Regions from separate parts of the Microbulbifer sp. TYP-18 genome, predicted to be linked through region 2. Evidence: predicted binding sites of a transcription regulator. Region 2 holds the regulator's gene; each other region holds the start of a gene.
The links. The regulator sigma-54, encoded in region 2, starts transcription at its own class of promoters, with help from an activator protein. The targets are predictions, from matches to a motif close to TGGCACANNNNTTGCNNT.
Positions count from the first base shown of each region.

Region 1: the regulator sigma-54 is predicted to act here: its motif matches at 2,702-2,719, upstream of glnA (glutamate--ammonia ligase).
Region 3: the regulator sigma-54 is predicted to act here: its motif matches at 1,753-1,770, upstream of ABVT36_RS12145 (RtcB family protein).

Region 1 covers NZ_JBFRBC010000005.1:136,024-140,243, reverse strand. The annotation lists gene glnL (nitrogen regulation protein NR(II)) at 1-53, opposite strand, end outside; gene ABVT36_RS07180 (DUF4124 domain-containing protein) at 328-1,011, opposite strand; gene glnA (glutamate--ammonia ligase) at 1,196-2,602, opposite strand; gene thiI (tRNA uracil 4-sulfurtransferase ThiI) at 2,944-4,220, shown strand, end outside.
Region 2 covers NZ_JBFRBC010000001.1:215,735-219,954, forward strand. The annotation lists gene rapZ (RNase adapter RapZ) at 1-47, opposite strand, end outside; gene ptsN (PTS IIA-like nitrogen regulatory protein PtsN) at 150-611, opposite strand; gene raiA (ribosome-associated translation inhibitor RaiA) at 615-905, opposite strand; gene ABVT36_RS00805 (RNA polymerase factor sigma-54) at 1,514-2,956, opposite strand; gene lptB (LPS export ABC transporter ATP-binding protein) at 3,206-3,931, opposite strand; gene lptA (lipopolysaccharide transport periplasmic protein LptA) at 4,027-4,220, opposite strand, start outside.
Region 3 covers NZ_JBFRBC010000014.1:26,882-31,101, forward strand. The annotation lists gene ABVT36_RS12145 (RtcB family protein) at 464-1,696, opposite strand; gene rtcR (RNA repair transcriptional activator RtcR) at 1,917-3,527, shown strand; tRNA gene ABVT36_RS12155 (tRNA-Met) at 3,878-3,953, shown strand.

The DNA of each region.
Region 1 (4,220 bases), on a different contig from region 2:
ACGGCGGAGTTCAGGTTGTCTAAAAGCTGGCGCAGCTGGGAATCGTCGAGCATAGGAGAATTTCCAGGTCGCGGGCGGACCGCCCCATATGGCCACCCGCGAGTATCACTTTAAATCGAACCACCCCAAGTGCCTTTGCAAGAAACCAACCAAAATGGCGCATAGTGGCTAACGGCGGATTGTTGGGGGGCAGCGCGGCTGTGCCCGGCCACCGAACGCACCATTATGGTGCGTCGGACAAAAAAAATACAGTGCATGGTAGTGGGAGTTGATTGCCACAGCGACCGGCGGCAATCGGTAACGGCTAGCGGGGACCCCAAGCAGCGATTAGCGACCGTCTCTGCGGGATGGCTTCTTGGGCACCAGGCCCGGTGCGGCAGGGGCCTGCGGAGCCGGGGTGGCCTGAGGGGCGCCGAACTCCGGTACCTGGTCACCGGGCCGCTTGACGTAGATCATGATCGTCTGCGAGCGCGCCAGCAACTTGCCTGAGGGGTCCGTGAGCAGTGCCTGGACGCTGTGACTACCGCGCTCCAGCGCGGAGATATCCAGGCTGGTGCCGGAGGAACTGCCGCGCCAACGCTGGCCATCCACCACAGCATAGAAGCGGTGCCCCTGAGGCAGCGGCGGATCAATAGCCACCTGCAGGACAATGAAGCGCTGGCCCGGCGGGATGGTGGCACCGCTGGCGGGGCTCACTATAGTGACATTGACCGGGCCGGAGTATGCCGCGCCCGGATCGCGTTTATCCTTTGGGGAGAGCTTGCGGGTGGGGATGGGTTTCGGCAGGGAGATAGGCTGCACATTGATGGGCCCCAGCTGTACCCGCTCGGATTTACCATCCACAGGCGGGGTATCTGTGAACACCACCTCTCCATTGGGACCGACGGTTTTATAAATAGCCCCAGCTGATGTGTCCCCGCCATCACTCTCATCGAGGCCCGAACCACCGGCCAGCGCGCAACTGCAGGCTGCCGCAAGTAACCACGCGGGAAAAGATGAGAGCTTCTTCATAGACACTCCTCAGTGCGGTAATCGACCATCCCAAGGCCCCTTATTAACCCGGCAATATTGCGTTGCCGGGTTAAAAAAGCCTAGCAGGTTGTTGAAAAACGCTTTTTCAACAACCTGCTAGTTTACCTGCAAAGAAAAAGCCCGTGCCAGACGGCACGGGCTAAGGAAAAGTCTCCGAGATTCCCTAAACGGAGTAGTACATATCGAACTCCACCGGGTGGGTGGTCATGTTCAGGCGCTCTACCTCTTCGCGCTTCAGTTCGATGTAGGCGTCGATGGCATCATCGGTAAACACGCCGCCCTCGGTCAGGAAAGCGCGATCCCGGTCCAGGGCATCCAGCGCCTGCTCCAGGCTGGCAGCAACCGTGGGGAACTCCGCAACTTGCTCCGGTGGCAGATCGTACAGATCCTTGTCCGCCGCATCGCCCGGGTGGATCTTGTTCCTGACACCATCCAGGCCCGCCATCAGCAGCCCGGCGAAGGCCAGGTAGGGGTTGGCGGTGGGATCCGGAAAGCGGGTTTCGATACGCTTGCCTTTTGGCGAGGATACAAACGGAATCCGGATCGAAGCCGAGCGGTTGCGCGCGGAATAGGCCAGGATCACCGGTGCCTCGAAGCCCGGTACCAGGCGCTTGTAGGAATTGGTGGAGGCGTTGCACAGCGCATTGAGGGCGCGCGCATGCTTCACAATGCCGCCGATATAGAACAGGGCTGTTTCCGACAGGCCGGCGTAGGCATCGCCGGCAAACTGGTTCACGCCGTCCTTGCTAAAGGACTGATGTACATGCATGCCGGAGCCATTGTCGCCCACCAGGGGCTTGGGCATAAAGGTGGCGGTCTTGCCGTAGGCATGGGCCACGTTGTGTACGGCGTACTTGAGGATCTGCACTTCGTCCGCCTTCCTGGTCAGGGTGTTGGCGGCAACGCCGATTTCACACTGTCCGGCGGTGCCCACCTCGTGGTGGTGCACCTCTACCCGCAGACCCATTTGCTCCATGGCGGAACACATGGCGGCGCGCACGTCGTGCAGCGAGTCAACCGGCGGCACCGGGAAGTATCCGCCCTTGACGCCCGGGCGGTGCCCGATATTGCCCTCCGCATAGTGGTGACCGGAAGACCAAGCCGCCTCTTCGGAGTTTATCTTGTAGAAGGCGCCGCCCATTTCGGCACCCCAGGTAATGTCGTCGAAGACGAAAAACTCCGGCTCCGGACCGAACAGCACTGTGTCCCCCAGACCCGTGGATTTCAGATACTCCTCGGCCCGCAGCGCGATGGAGCGCGGGTCCCGCTCATAGCCCTGCGCAGTGATCGGATCCACGATGTTGCAGCGGATGATCACTGTGCTTTCATCGGTGAAGGGGTCCAGGAAAGCGGTTTCGTCAACCGGCAGCAGGATCATGTCGGACTCGTTGATACCCTTCCAGCCAGCAATGGAGGAGCCGTCGAACATCTTACCCTCTTCAAAGAAGTCGTCGTTGACTTCCGTCGCGGGGATGGAAACATGCTGCTCCTTGCCCTTGGTATCCGTGAAGCGCAGGTCTACCCACTTAACCTCATTCTCATTAATCAAACCGAGCGTTTTCGCTGACATTACTGTCCTCCGGGTTTTGAAAATTTGTCCGACCGCTACAGCGCTTCGACTGGCGCCGGCTCCGTAACTGTTCTAGTGTGCCTATTCCCTGTGCAGATAAGAGCAAAAAGTGTGCCAAGCTGGGGCGGAGACATAACACCTCTCTAACACCCCCGCCATCACCCACCAGCGCGCAATGATTTGGGCAGAATAGGTGCAAAGTCCACAGGCGACCACCGGCCAGCGCACCAAAATGGCGCTCTTTGTCCCACGGATGCACAAGAAGAGGGCACCGCCCGATTCCACCACTCTGGTTTATAATGGGACGCTTACCCAGTAACCGCGGTATCCGGCCAGACCCCATGCACTTTGTCGTTAAGTTTTTCCCCGAAATCACCATCAAGAGCAACCCGGTGCGCAAACGCATGTCGCGCCAGCTCAAGGACAACCTGCAGCGTTTGCTGCGGCGCCTGGACGACCGCATCCAGGTGCGCAAGGACTGGGAGAAGATCGACGTCATCGCCCCGGAAGCCGTGGCGCACCTGGGCGACCGTATAGAGGCTGTGCTCTCCCACACCCCCGGCATCGCCAACTATTCCCGCGTGCGCCAGTTCCCCCTGGGCGACCTGCAGGATATCTACCGCAAGACCCTCTCGGTGTGGGGCCCGGCCCTGAAAGACAAGACTTTCTGCGTGCGTGTCAAACGCACCGGCCAACACGACTTCAAATCCCTGGACGTGGAGCAGTATGTGGGCGGCGGCCTCAACGTGAACACAGAGGCGGCCGGGGTGAAGCTGCGCAACCCGGATATCACCGTGAAGCTGGAAATTCGCCACGACAAGCTCAACGTGGTGGAAGAGCAGCACCCCGGGCTCGGCGGCTTTCCCCTGGGCACTCAGGACCCGGTGTTATCCCTGATATCGGGCGGCTTCGACTCCACCGTAGCCAGCTACCTGACCATGAAACGCGGTATCCGCACCCATTTCCTGTTTTTCAATCTGGGGGGCCGTCAGCATGAGCTGGGGGTCAAGGAGGTAGCCTACTACCTGTGGAACAAATACGGGGCCTCCCACCGGGTGCGTTTCGTCACAGTACCTTTCGACCAGGTGGTGGCGGAGATTCTGGAGCGGGTGGACGACTCCCATATGGGCGTGATCCTCAAGCGCATGATGCTGCGGGCCGCCAGTGTCATCGCCCGGGAGCTGGAGGTGGACGCCGTGGTAACCGGCGAAGCCATCGCCCAGGTATCCAGCCAGACCCTCAAGAATCTGGCGGTGATCGACAGGGTCACCGACACACTGGTACTGCGACCGCTGGTCACCAGTGACAAATCCGACATCATCAAAACCTCCCGGGCAATTGGCACCGAAGAGTTCACCGCACAGATTCCCGAATATTGTGGCGTTATCTCCATAAAGCCCACCACCCGCGCCAAGATTGAAAAGGTGGAAGCGGAGGAAAACCGTTTCGATTTTGCGATTCTCGACCGCGCCATCGCCAACCGCAACATCCAGAATATCGACCAGGTGATCGAGGAAGTGGACGGTCAGGCGCCGGAAGTGGAGATCCGCTCGGAGCCGGGCGACGCCGTGGTGATCGATATCCGCCACCCGGAGGAAGAGGAACTGGACCCACTGGA
Region 2 (4,220 bases):
GAACTCTTGCCGGAACCGGAACGACCGCTGATGATGACCACGCGCATGGGGAAATCCCTTTGTGACTGGCTTGCCGCCTCATGCAAACGGGGTATGACAGGTGGGTTTGAGCTCTGTCCCGGGCGGCAATAATTCTCACCACTGGTGCATTATGCGGCGGCAGCGCTGTCAATTGCCAGTGCGTACAGCTCGTCGCCACTCTGGGCTCGACGTAATTTGGTTCTAACCCGGCTGTCGCTGAACAGTGCCGCTATCTCGGCCAGGGTTTCCAGGTGCTGTTGCTCGGAGTTTTCCGGCACCAATAGGGCAAACAGCAGGTCGACTGGCTGGCGGTCAGCAGAGTCAAAATCCACTGCTGGGTCGGTAGTACACAGAACGCCAATGGGCCCTTCGCAACCGGGGAGGCGGCAGTGGGGAATTGCCACTCCCTCACCGATGCCGGTGGAACCCAGCCGCTCCCGGGCGATAAGCCGGTTGAACACGGTATCGGCGTCCAGTTGCGGATACTGTTCGGCGATGGCTTGGGCGATGTTCAGGAGCAGCTTTTTTTTGCTGCTTCCCGGCAGTTTGCACAGACTCAGGGTGGGTGAGAGTAATGCTTCCAGGATCATAACTTAGCGGTGCTTGCGCAACTTTTCTTTATGTTTTACCAACTGCCGGTCAAGTTTGTCGGTCAGTGCATCGATTGCAGCGTACATGTCGTCCGCTTCGGAATTGGCGAAGATTTCGGCCCCGTTCACGTGTATCAGCGCTTCGGAGCGCTGAAGCTCCCGCTCGATGGACAGGGTGATCTGGACGCTGGTGATCAAATCGTTGTGGTGGGAGAGCCGTTCCAGTTTTTCACGACAGTAATCGCGCAGAGCCGGGGTCAGTTCCAGGTGGCGGCCACTGATGTTGATCTGCATGGAATTCTCCTCAAAGAGAGTATTGCTTGCTGGCGCTAGCTCCGCCAGGGCGGCAACCCTACTAGGAAGTACGCCAAAATGGAAGGATACACTCAAAGTCGGGGGTTTGGAGATGCGCCGGGTTGATTTATCTGTCGGCGACAGATTGGTGTCTCGAATTGGTGACCCCGGGCCCGGAGCTGTAACCGGGGGTCTTGCAGCTTGGCGGGGCGGGGCGTCCTGAGACAGTGCCACCGCCGGTGGAGACCGTTGCAAGCTTTTGAAAAGTAACCGATTTCGCGTAATCGCACAGGTTTTCAAGGGCGACAATCCAGTCGATAATCTCTCAGCGATTGGGTTTCTTAGGGCCTGTTCACACTACCTGAGTTGGCCCTGTTGTGACAGAAAAGGGGCCAATCGAGGCACGAGGAGAGAAGTTTGGTTGTTCCAAATGAGCGACGAGCAACGAAGAGTGGCGCCTTTTCCGGCACAACCCGAAGGGCTGCCCCTGGTTTCGTGCCTTGCGGCGTTAGAAATTGCTTATGTGGGTCCACCACATTGCGCAATTCCTGCCCTACAGGCCACCAAATCAGTAGCAGCAGGGCCAACTCAGGTAGTGTGAACAGGCCCTAGACCAGTCTCTTGCGCTCGCTGGATGAGGGGATTCCCATGGACTCGCGGTACTTGGCCACGGTGCGGCGGGCCACCTTGACCCCGCTCTGGCCGAGTTCCTGAGCAATTTTATTGTCGGACAATGGCTTGCGGGGTGATTCGGCGTCGATCAGCTTGCGGATGATGGCGCGGATGGCTGTTGAGGATGCCTCTTCCCCGGAATCGGTGCTGACCTGATTGGAAAAGAAGTACTTGAGTTCGAAGGTGCCGCGCGGCGTCAGCATATATTTGTTGGCGGTGACCCGGGAGATGGTCGATTCATGCATGCCGATGGTTTCGGCGATATCCGCCAGGATCATGGGTTTCATCGCCTCCGGCCCCAGTTCAAAAAAATCGCGCTGCCTGTCAACGATACTGGAGGCGACCTTCAGCAGGGTTTCATTGCGGCTCCGCAGACTCTTCAGAAACCAGCGCGCTTCCTGCAGGTTGTCCCGCAGAAAGTTATTGTCGCTGGATTTGTCGGCCCGCCTGATCATGGAGGCATAGTTACCGTTGATTCTCAGTCGCGGCGTGGCTTCCGGGTTCAGTTCCACCAGCCAGCGTTGCTGTTTCCGGGTGACCACCACGTCGGGCACCAGGTACTGGGGCTGATCATTGTCAAATGCGATCCCAGGGTGCGGATTGAGGGTTTGGATCAGCCGTACGACTTCACCCAACTGGGCCTCGCTGAGGCGGGTGCGGCGGCTGAGCTGGCGAAAATCCCGCTTGCCCAGAAGCTGCAGGTGCTCGCCTACCAGGGTCTGGGCCTGTTTCAGCCAGGGGGTGTCTGCCGGTAACTGGCGCAGTTGCAGCAGCAGACACTCGCGCAGATCGCGGGCTCCGCAGCCAGCCGGGTCGAGCTGTTGCACCGTTTTCAGCACCGCCACGACATCGTCGGTGTCGACGCCCAGTGCTGCGCCCAGTTCTTCGACGCTGGAGAGCAGAAACCCGCTGGGAGAGATGCAGTCGATAAGATTTTCCGCGATGCGCTTGTCTTCCACCGAGAGGGTGGTGAGGTTCAATTGCCACAAGAGATGGCTGCGGAGATTGTCGGGGGTGGCATTGCCCTGCTCGGTGGAGAGTTCGTCCCCGGTGTCGAAGCCCCCACTGTAGCTGCCTCCGCCATAGATATCGTCCCAGCGGGTGTCCACCGGCAGCTCGCTGGGGATGTCCTGGCTCCAGTCGCCCTCTTCGGTGGTGCGCTCATCGCTGCTGTCGGTACCCCGCTCGGGCTCCCGCTGCTCCCCGGACCACTCGGAAGGCTCCTCCTGGTCCGCCTCAAGTAGTGGGTTGCTGTCGAGTATGGACTGGATTTCCTGCTGCAGGTCGGGCGTCGACAACTGCAATAGGCGAATGGCCTGTTGCAGCTGAGGGGTCATGGTCAGCTGGGTACCGAGTTTTAGCTGCAGGGACTGCTTCATACCAGGAGTCGCACACTGAGTCGGCGGAGGAATCGTCTTTAGGGAGACGAGGAAGCAGACTAAACTCCTGACTGGTCAATTACAAGCAATAACTGTGCCGCTTGGAATGGGCGAGGGAAAGGCTGGGTAAATATGGGCGCCCCAATGTAATCGGGCCGCGGCAAATCAAGCGTGAGCTACTTGATTTGCCGTGGAGGGGTTGCGGACACGCCAGATTGAGGGAAGCCAGGGAGGGCTTTCGACAACCAGCTAGATGGTAAACTCGTGACCCAGATAGACCTCCCGGACCTGCTGGTTGGCCAGTACTTCCGCCGGAGTGCCGGCGGCGATGATATGGCCCTCACTGACTATGTAGGCGGTTTCGCAGATATCCAGCGTTTCGCGTACATTGTGATCCGTGATCAAGACCCCGATACCGCGATCGCGCAGATGGCGAATTATCTGTTTGATGTCTTTGACGGAGATGGGGTCCACCCCGGCAAAGGGTTCATCCAGCAACACGAAGTCGGGATCCGTGGCCAGCGCGCGGGCTATCTCCACCCGGCGACGCTCGCCACCCGAAAGCGCCATACCCAGGCTCTTTTCGATATGGGTAATATTGAATTCCTGCATCAGTTCACGCAGTTGCTGCAGGCGGTCGGCCCTGCTCAGGTCCCGGCGTGTCTCGAGGATGGCGAGAATGTTGTCGCGCACCGTCAGGCGGCGGAACACCGATGCCTCCTGCGGCAGGTAGCCGATACCCCTGCGCGCCCGGCCGTGCATCGACAGGCGGGTGATATCCAGATTGTCGATCATCACCTGTCCGGCATCGGCCCGTACCAGGCCTGCGATCATGTAGAAGCAGGTGGTTTTACCGGCGCCATTGGGGCCCAACAGTCCCACCACCTGGGAGCTGCTGACGCTTACCGAGACGTCCTGTACAACCTTCCTTTTGTTGTACTGCTTGGCGAGGTGTAACGCTTTCAGCGTCGGCATAGTGTCTTCCACTTACTTCCCACCCGGCTCCTGCAGCGGCACCCAGGGTGCCAGGGGGAGCGGGTCGCAAATTTCTAGGGTAACAGCGCAGGGTGTTACTGGCTTTGGGCTGTATCGTCGGTGGATTGCCCGTTGTTTTGTGTTTCCGGCTTCCAGATCATCTCAACCCTGCCACCGTCGGATTGTCCCTTGGCCTGCATCTGCTCACTGTTGAGATCGTAGTCAATGCGCTCGGCGGCCAGGGTATTGCCGTCACGGTCCACATGGGCACTGCCGGTGAGGAGCAGCT
Region 3 (4,220 bases), on a different contig from region 2:
GCTCTCGCCTTTACCAGGGAGTCGTTTTTGAGACGACGGTACTTTGGCAGGAATTGAACCTGCGACAGATCGATCCAAGTCGATTGCTCTACCCAACTGAGCTACAAAGTTGATGTTTGAGGACTTATCCCATCGGTACACCCGCTGTCAGTGACAGTGGTGCCGGGCCGGTATACAGAGCCGGTTCCGCTGACTGAACAAGGCCGCCCAAACGCTGTTGTGGGAGCGGTAACCCTAGCAGGCTGTTGAAATTCGAAGAATTTCGACGCCTGCTACCGGAATATGAATGTTCCGGCAAAATCGGCGACGTCTAAGTCGTTGATTTTGGGAGAAAAGTGAAAATCACATTTTTCGCTTTTCGTGTTTTGAAACAGGCAGGATGCCTTTTTCAACAACCTGCTAGTGACTGCCCGCTCCCCCATTCCTGCTGTCTATGCCCCTGTGCCAACAGGCGGGGGGTGGATTAACCTTTGACGCAAACCACCTGCTTTAGGGTGTAAACGATTTCCACCAGATCCCTCTGTGCCGCCATAACTTTCTCGATGGGCTTGTAGGCTGAAGGGGTCTCGTCGATCACGCCGGCGTCCTTGCGGCATTCCACATCGGCGGTGGCGGCGAGGTGTTCTTCCAGTGACACCAGTTTTTTTGCCTTGGTGCGGGACATGACCCGCCCGGCACCGTGACTACAGCTACAAAAGCTCTCTTCGTTGCCCAGCCCGCGCACAATAAAAGATCTTGCGCCCATGCTACCGGGAATAATGCCCATTTCACCGGCGCGCGCCCGCACCGCGCCCTTGCGGGTCACCAGTACGTCTTTGCCGTAGTGGTGCTCTCGGGACACATAGTTGTGGTGGCAATTCACCGCTTCCTGTCGCGCGTCGAACTGCATACCCAATGCCTGGGTCACGGCACCAATCACCCGTGCCATCATTACTTCGCGGTTGATGCGGGCGAAGTTTTGCGCCCACTCCACTGCCTGCACATACTCGTCGAAGTGCTCTGTGCCCTCGGGGAAATACGCCAGGTCTCTGTCCGGCAGCTGAATATGCCAGCGCTCCATATCCCGCTTGGCCTGTTCGATAAAGTAGGTGCCGATACGGTTGCCTACGCCACGGGAACCGCTGTGCAACATCAGCCATACACTGCCGTGCTCATCCAGGCACATCTCGATAAAGTGATTGCCGGTGCCGAGCGTGCCCAGATGGTTGATGTTGTTGGTATTTTTCAACACCGGGTGCCGCTCCTTCAGCGCTTCAAACCGGGCCGCCAGGGGTGCCCAGCCAGCTGACACATCTTCCGGCACATCGGCCCAGGCGCCCTTGTCCCGCCCTCTTTTTCCCCGCAGGCCCGCGCTGCGGCCGTGGGGCACGGCGCGCTCAATCGCACTGCGCACCCCGGCCAGGTTGTCCGGCAGCTGTGCCGCGCTGAGACTGGTGCGGACCGCCATCATGCCGCAGCCGATATCCACGCCCACCGCGGCGGGGATCACCGCACCCAGGGTCGGTACCACGCTGCCGATAGTGGCGCCCTTGCCCAGATGCACGTCAGGCATAGCCGCCACCCATTTGTGAATAAACGGCATGCGTGAGATGTTGCACAGCTGCGCCTTCGCCTCCTCCTCGAAGGGCACACCCAGGGTCCAGGACTTAATGGGTACCCCACCCGCCTGCATGACCTCATACGACATGGGTGTCATGGTGTCTCTCCTTTTGATAATGCTCTGCTTGTTCATAGGTTTGGTTTGTCACTGATATAGCGAAAAGGATGCCAACCTGCGCAGTTATTTTCTGATTGACCATAACTATATGTTTTTTATGGATATTTTTTTCATATGAAATTACGTAGAGCAATTTGTAGACAGGTGATAAGTCCTATAAATATATCTTTTTTGATAGATGTCTTATATTCTGGATAGCATGAAAACAATAGCTATCAGTATTCTCGGCACCAGTAAGGACCGGCGCGGTAAGGGCGACAAGCGCTGGGACAAGTGGCGACCCAATATTTCCATGTGCCAGCACGATGACCTGTTGATCAATCGGCTGGAACTCCTGTTCGACAACCACGCTCAGGGCCTGGCAAACCAGGTTACTGAAGATATAGCGCGGGTCTCCCCGGAAACGGAGGTGGTCCACCACCGGGTGAACTTCCGCGACCCCTGGGATTTTGAAAGCGTTTATAGCAACTTACTGGATTTCGCCCGCGCCTATACCTTCGAGCCCGAATACGAGCAATACCTGGTGCATATCACCACTGGCACCCATGTGGCTCAAATCTGCCTGTACCTGCTCACGGAAGCCGGCTATTTTCCCGGGCGTTTGTTGCAGACTGCGCCGGCGCGCAATAACAGTAATCTGCCTGGGCAATACCAGGTGATCGACCTGGATTTGTCCAAGTACGACCAGATCGCCTCCCGTTTCCAAAAGGAGCACCGTGAGGGCACCAGCTACCTGAAAGGTGGAATCGAGACCAATAACCCGGCTTTTAACCGCATGATCGAACAGGTGGAGCAAGTGTCCATCCGTTCCGATGCGCCCATCCTGATCACCGGCCCCACCGGTGCGGGCAAGTCCCAGCTGGCGCGGCGAATCTTTGAGCTGCGCAAACAGCGCGGGCAGCTGGAGGGCGGTCTGGTGGCGGTTAACTGCGCTACGCTGCGGGGTGAAAATGCCATGTCGGCCCTGTTTGGCCATCGCAAGGGTGCCTTTACCGGCGCCACCACCCAGCGCCCCGGTTTGCTGATGGAAGCCGATAAAGGCTTACTGTTTCTCGATGAGATCGGCGAAATGGGGTTGGATGAGCAGGCGATGTTGCTCCGTGCACTGGAGCACAAGTGCTTTATGCCTTTTGGCGCAGACCGGGAAGTGACAAGTAACTTTCAGCTTATTGCCGGCACCAACCGGGACCTGGCCCAGCTCAGTTGCGAGGGGAAATTCCGTGCGGACCTGTTGGCACGTATCGACTTATGGACCTACCGGTTACCCTCCCTGCGCGAACGTATCGAAGACCTGGAGCCCAATATCGAGTTTGAGTTGGAGACCTTCGCAAGAAAATCCGGTTATGCTGTGTCCTTCAGCAAGGAGGCGCGGGCAGCTTACCTGCGCTTTGGTTGCTCGCCGGAAGCCACCTGGCCCGCCAATTTTCGCGATCTCAATGCCAGTATTGTCCGTATGGGCACCCTGGCTGACGGCGGTCGCATCACTACCGCCGTAGTGGAGGAGGAGATTCAGCGGCTGCGGCACAAGTGGCGAAGGCGCGATCAGTCCCCGGCGGATTTGCGGCAATGCATCGAGAGTTTGCTCGGTCCCGGGTGCTGCGAGACTATGGATTATTATGACCAGATCAAGCTCGCCGGTGTTATCCAGGTATGCCAGGCGTCCAACTCCATGGCGGAGGCCGGAAGAAAACTCTTCGGGGTGAGCCGGATTGCGAAGAAATCCAGTAACGACTCCCACCGGGTGCGTCAGTTATTGGAGAAATACGGGCTCAGGTTTGAACAGCTGTCAAAAGCCAAAACTGATGGCTGAGTGGGTTTGCGTCGGCATTCGCCCGGCAGCGGTACATCTTTGTAGCAGGTTAAGCCGATAACTTATGTAGCAAGTCAATATTGGGGAAGTTCTGAAATGACCAACTATGGTAGCGCTGGCGATTTTTATCCGCTATAGTTGCAGCGATTTTTTGGAGGAAGTTAGTGAGAAATTTACGTACGCATATAAATTCAGGTGTTGACACCGCCCCGGCCGGGCAGCGGTGGCACCTGATATGTGTGGAGATAAATCCGCGTTAACTGCCTTCTGTAACTCGGGAGGCTGCGAGCCTTTTGGAGTTGGTAGTAAAAACCCCCGCAGGTTCGCCTCCGGGGGTTTTTGTTTGTTAAGGTCCGATAGCTCATCGGGTAAGAGCGCCCGCCTCATAAGCGGGGGGAAGCAGTTCGAGTCTGCTGCGGACCACCAATTTTTAAGGACACAATGCCGACGAAAATATCCAAAACGGGACAAACCTGAGCGCATGAATCAGCGCCGCAACTGGCCCCGAGCCCAATTTTCAAGATGCTGGATACGGTAGGTTATTATTCGGCTTGCAAATGATTAACTTGTTGAAAAATATATATTTTTTATAGAAAACTGTTGTTCGGTGGAATTTCTGTGTTAACGTAAAAATAGAAATCGGAGACTATAGGTTCAGCGATTTGAAAATGAAGCCGAGGCCGAAAAGAAAAA